Regions from separate parts of the Bacillus sp. 41-22 genome, predicted to be linked through region 1. Evidence: riboswitches for the same ligand, from Rfam matches in the RefSeq annotation. Region 1 holds a riboswitch; the other holds the start of a gene.
The links. A riboswitch is a leader RNA that binds a small molecule or an ion and turns the genes downstream of it on or off. The one in region 1 is predicted to bind magnesium.

Region 1 (3,187 bases):
TTCGAAATGCACATGAAACGTATAAATCGTCACTGCCTATATTTCAGAAATATACAGAGCTTCCAGTTGTATTTTTGGAAACTGAAAAAGGAATTGAGAAGCTGTCGTACGTGTTTGGGGCTTTTTTAATTGCTGGAAAAGCGAGCAGCATCGGTATACGTGCCGGAGAAAAAATTACGGGAAATGAATCGTATTATTTACCGGTAGGTATTAAGAAGGAGGAAAATAAATGATTAATTTTTTACTATATTTAGCAGTATCACTTGTACTTTTATGTATCGGTCTTTTTCTTATGGAAGTGACAACGAAAGTTAAGGAATTTAAGTTAATGGCTCAAGGGAATAAAGCGGTAAGCTATGTACTTGGAGGAAGACTACTTGGTCTTGCTATCGTTTTATATTCAACGGCTGCTAATTCTATTTCAATTCTTGATATGGTTTCATGGGGAGCTGTTGGGATCTTAGCTCAAATTATTGTCTTTTATTTAGCGGAATGGCTTACACCACGTTTTAATATTAATAAAAGTCTTGAAGAAGATAATCAAGCAGTTGGTCTTTTCCTTATGTTTTTATCACTTTCCATCGGAATTGTAATTGCTGGTTGTGTAACGTATTAAAACCCTTACATTTTAACGTAAGGGTTTTATTTTTCATTTGCTAATTTTTTGCAATATGTGTTCAATTAATTTATGTAGCCGAACGCTGAGCAGGATGCGTATTAGTGTACTAAACTCGAGATAGTTATTGTAATAAGGAAAAGTTTCCATACAAAGTGTTGACATCTATTTTAAATAAGAGTAACATTTTCTATGTAATTATAATAAGTCTCTGTTAGGTGAGGCTCCTGTATAGAGAAATGCTACTGCCCAAAAATGTCGAGAGACGCCAATGGGTCAACAGGAATGATCGAATTAAGGTTTTTCTTAACGTAGCTGGTAATGAACCTATGCTATACAGTGCTAAAACTCGGCGAGGGAGAGGTCCATAGATTTCTAATTGTATTATATTAGGAATCGCTTATTTGTGTATGCAATGACCTTTGCTCTCTTATGAGTAAGGGTCTTTTTTGTTAGCAAGCTATGAGTAATTTCATAGTATAGATTATAACTAAAAAATTAAAGAGGAGGTGAGGAGCATGTCAAATTCTGACTCGGTTCCGTTACCCATATACTTCAAATCAAAAATATATGATGTAGGCAGGAAACGACTTGTTCCTCCCTCTATATTTATCATAATGTAGCGTTTATTCGAGTATTTAAGCGCTAGACACTTTCACAGTAAAGTGGATAAATTGAGAAACAAAGCGTTTCTTCCTATGTTGTAAAGGAGGAGACGATAATATGTTATATGTAAATAAAAGTGTGGGTAACACTTCGTATAAATTAAGTAAAAAAGCAATGAAAGAACAAACAATGCTTCAAAAAAATAAAGATTTATTAATTGAAATCGCAACAAGAGATGTAAAATCTGTATTTGCGTATTTTAAAACAACAAGAGACGGACTATCTATGAAAGAGGCACAAAAGCGTATTCAAGTATACGGCCGAAATGAATTAACTTCAAAAAGAGCGCGTATTGCGGAAGTAATGATGAAGCTAAGTGGAATGATCCCAGGTCTTTCAAAACAACATATGGGTGATGAATTACAATGTGAAACAGTTACTGTTTCTAGAGTAGCTGGCTGTAGCGTAACAGGGCTAAACAGTGAACTAAAAATGATGAAATTACCAGTACAAGAGCTTGTACCTGGAGATATGATTTTTCTTTCAGAGGGCGATACAGTGCCGGCAGATGTACGTATTATTTATGCAAATGATTTATTAGTAAATGAATCTATGCTGACAGGAAATAATGCTAGTATTGAGAAATTTGAAAGTTGCTATCATCTTGAACGTAAACGATTTATTCCATTAAAACGGATGAAAGACTATAATCCACTTGAACTTGAAAATGTATGTTTCAAAGGTACGTATATTGTTGACGGAAATGCAAAGGCTGTAGTTGTTTCGACAGGTAAAAATACGTATTCAGGAATACTTCATACTTGCTGCGGTAGAATGTCTTAATGTGTTAATGATGCTAAATATACAAAAACAATGTATAATAGACAAAGTTGAACAAAAACGTAGAATGGTAATCTATATATAACCTTACGTGATAACGTGAGGTTATTATTTTTTGTTAGTAGGAGAGGAATTATGAAAAAAGTATTATTAGTTGATGGTATGGCACTATTATTTCGTGCTTTTTACGCAACAAGTGTATATGGACAATTTATGAAACGACAAGATGGTACCCCGACGAATGGGATTCATGGTTATATGAAGCATTTATTAACAGCAATACAAGCAATCGAACCAACGCACATTGTAACGTGCTGGGATATGGGAAGTACGACATTTAGAACAGAATCTTTCTCGAATTATAAAGCAAATCGTGCAGCACCGCCGGAAGAATTAATTCCGCAATTTGATTTAGTGCAAGAAATGACTGCGAAATTATCTATGCCTGTAATCGGTATGAAAGGTTATGAAGCGGATGATTGTATCGGTACGCTTGCAAAACAATATTGCAATGAAGCGGAAGTTTATATTTTGACAGGTGATACAGATTTACTTCAACTTGTTGATACGAATGTTACAGTTATGCTTCTTCGTAAAGGAATTGGAAATTACGAGTATTACACACCGGAAAAAATCATGGAAGAGAAAGGTGTAGAACCTTGGCAAATTGTTCATGCGAAAGCTTTCATGGGAGATACAAGTGATAATTATCCGGGTGTAAAAGGTATTGGTGAAAAAACAGCGTATAAGCTGATTCAAGAATACGGGACAGTATCGGCAGTGCTAGAAAATATAGCATCATTAACGAAAGCGCAGCGCACAAAAATTGAAAGTGATTTAGAGAATTTAAATATCTCTTTACAATTAGCGCAAATTCATTGTGAAGTTCCAATTTCATGCTTATTAGAAGAAGGGTTACACACAATGGACGAAGAAAAACTACGCTTTGTTTGTAACGAAATGAATTGGGGAAGACCTGAAATATTAATTAATATGCTTTAAAGAGTATGGAAAGGTTGATCAAATATATTTTTGATTAACCTTTCTTTTTTTTGTTCACAAAGTTGTCAGAAAATAAACGGAATTTTCATATGAAGTTCAAATGGAATTCACAACAATCAATTA
Region 2 (3,187 bases), 2.4 Mb from region 1:
GAATGATGCGGGACTTTTGCATTGGATTTAGTTTTGCGAACACTGTTGTTTCTTCTGCCAGTGTTGCTAATGTTTTATCTGGTAAAGAATCAATTTCGTAACCGAGGACAGGCTCACCTATATTTAATCCCACTTCTTTACAAACTTTTTTTGTAACAATTTCGTTATCGCCTGTTAAGATTTTCACTTGTACGCCATGTTTTTGCAATGCTTGAATTGCAGAAGCAGCAGATGGTTTAGGTGGATCTAAAAAGCCGATATATCCAGTAAGGATCATAGTGGATTCATCTTGTACTGCATAAGCTTTATGATAAGGTTTGTTATCGTTCTTGTATGCTACAGCGATGACACGCATTCCTTCACTATTTAAAGTTTCGCTGAGATGTTTTACATTTACTCTCATTTCTTCAGTGAGAGGGACAATTTGTCCATCAACTTCAGTGTAGTTACAAATTGATAAAATTTCTTCTACGGCACCTTTACAAACCATTGTATGTTCACCTAAAATATTTTTCACGATGACAGACATGCGACGCCGAGCAAAATCGAATGGAATTTCATCTAGCTTTTGAAAAGCTGATGGATCAAATTTATGGTTCTCCTCTGTATGTTCAATAACAGCTTTATCTATTAAATTTTTCAATCCAGTTTGATAGAAGCTATTTAAATAGGCAAAGTGTAATACACGATCGCATTCATTTCCGTTAGGATCTAAATGACGAACTAGGACAACTTTATCTTCTGTTAAAGTTCCAGTTTTATCTGTGCAAAGAATGTTCATAGCACCTAAGTTTTGAATTGAGTTGAGCTGTTTTACAATTACTTTTTGTTTAGACATGTTCACGGCGCCTTTAGCTAAATTAGCAGTTACAATCATTGGCAGCATTTCAGGTGTAAGGCCAACTGCAACAGCAATAGCAAAGAAGAAAGCTTCTTGCCAATCTCCTTTTGTGAATCCATTAATGAGAAGGACAATGGGTGCCATAATAAGCATGAATGTGATTAAGAGCCAACTTACTTTGTTTACGCCTTTATCAAAGTTTGTTTCTACACGTTTTCCGATAACCTTTTTTGCTAAAGAGCCGAAATACGTATCCGTACTAGTTGAAACAACAACAGCTTTTGCGCTACCGCTAACAATATTTGTACCCATAAAGCAAAGGTTTTCCATATCGAGCGGATTGTAATTTTTTTTCATGTTTTTCGGTAATATATGTTTATTTTCCGTATGGTAGCAGTTTTCGTATTTTTCTACAGGAAGTGCTTCCCCGGTTAAAGAAGACTGATTAACAAATAAATCTTTTGCGGATAAAATACGCACATCAGCTGGCACGATATCACCAGCTGAAAGTGAAATAATATCGCCAGGTACAAGTTCTTCAATTGGAATTTCTGTTGTGTAATTTCGATTTAAATTTGTTACGTTTTTTGTTTCGTGTACAAATCCATCTATTCTAAAGACACTCGCAGTTGTTCGAACCATAGCCTTTAACTTATCCGCCGCTTTCTGAGAGCGGAATTCTTGTAAAAAGCGAATCGTTGCACTTAGCAGTACCATTACAGATACGACAATTGTTCCTTGTATATCATCTGTGAAAAAAGAGAGTGCTCCAAGAGCTAACAAAACAAAAATAAATGGATTTTTAAATGCCAGCAGAAATTGAATGTACCACGGCAATGTTTTATTATGAGCGATTTCGTTCGGACCATATAAAGAAAGTCTACGAGACGCTTCTTGTTTAGAGAGTCCATCTTGTGTTGTTTCTAAGAGTTTTAACGCAGAGTTTACATCCTGTGTTGCAACTTCCACTAATAATTCGTTATTTGCTTTCATGCTATCTTGATCGTAAGCATGCTTCGTTTCTTGTTTTTGTAAATTTAACATTGGTAGTTCCTCCCTTTCATGAAGGAGGAAACAATCTGTTACTCGACTATTTTAAACAGGGAGGAACAGCTTCTTTCCTACCTACATGATGAAATATAAATGTAAAACATATGGGTATCTGGGCCGAATCATCACTTGACACTGTTCCTCACCTCCATACAATTTAATAGTTTCTGAATATGCTATGTTTGTTTCATAGTAGGGTGCATAAAGATATAAAAAAGACCTTTACTCAAAACGAGTAAAGGTCTGAATTCATAGTCAAAAAGAGTCAACAACAAAGACTGTTAGTAAACATAGATAAAAACAGTTTTTGTGTATGACAAAACATACGCACCTCTCCCTCGTTGAGTTTTAGCACTGTATAGCATAGGTACTGAAACCAGCTACGTTAAGAAAGGCCTTCATTCCGACCTTTCCTGTTGACCCATTGGCGTCTCTCGACATTTTTGGGCAGCAGCGTTTCTCTATACAGGAGCCTCACCTAACAGAGACCATATTCAATTACACGTTGAATATTAGCACTGTAAAATCGTAGTGTCAATATCTTTTTAATCTGTTTTTTTGAAAAATCAAATAGATTTATGATGGCTATATAGTAGGAAATAAGCGGAGTTTTTTGAAATAAGGCGGGAAAATAAATACTTTAATGAACATAAATAAAAAGCACTGATTACAGTGCTTTTTATTATAGATTATGAGATTGTAGGATTTTCAAAAATAACAATTTCTGAGTTACTTGTTGTTGAAACGCGTTGTGCGTAATATGTTAAAGCTGAAGAAATATATGTTGGTAACGTCTCATTTGTATGTGATGTTGTATATTCATGGATTAATTCTTTTAAAGTCGTCCATTCTAATTGTGCTGGGTGATCAGAAACGAAAGAACTTACCCAGCGATCAAATGAAGATGAAAAATCAGTTTGTAAACGAAATACTTCTTTCATAATAAAACGCTCCCTTAAAATGTAGTACAATCATTTTACCACAAAATACGAACGATAGCTAAATTTTTTAAGTATAATGTTCGTGTTATATAGTTGTCTAGATGATTGGTTATACAAATTCAATTTGCCATTTGAAATAACATTCCGTAAGATGAAAGATAGATTATATAAAGAGCTGGAGGAAAGAAAGTGGAATTTGTATTTTTAGGGACTGGTGCAGGTGTTCCTTCAAAAGGAAGGAATGTTTCAGCAATTGCTTTGCAGTTGTTAGAAGAACGAGGACAGACTTGGTTATTTGACTGTGGCGAGGCGACGCAACATCAAATACTACATACGTCTGTACGTCCACGCCGCA

Region 2: it holds a riboswitch for magnesium, as region 1 does, so the genes downstream of both, mgtA (magnesium-translocating P-type ATPase) here and LCF45_RS08045 (P-type ATPase actuator domain-containing protein) in region 1, are expected to answer to the same signal.

The regions. Positions count from the first base shown of each region.
Region 1 covers NZ_CP084035.1:1,559,527-1,562,713, forward strand. Annotated here, with positions in the region: gene LCF45_RS08035 (glutathionylspermidine synthase family protein) at 1-233, shown strand, start outside; gene LCF45_RS08040 (DUF350 domain-containing protein) at 230-616, shown strand; M-box (ykoK) riboswitch at 820-985, shown strand; gene LCF45_RS08045 (P-type ATPase actuator domain-containing protein) at 1,340-2,065, shown strand; gene LCF45_RS08050 (5'-3' exonuclease) at 2,198-3,064, shown strand.
Region 2 covers NZ_CP084035.1:4,008,340-4,011,526, reverse strand. Annotated here, with positions in the region: gene mgtA (magnesium-translocating P-type ATPase) at 1-1,885, opposite strand, end outside; M-box (ykoK) riboswitch at 2,219-2,384, opposite strand; gene LCF45_RS20435 (DUF3932 family protein) at 2,581-2,832, opposite strand; gene rnz (ribonuclease Z) at 3,022-3,187, shown strand, end outside.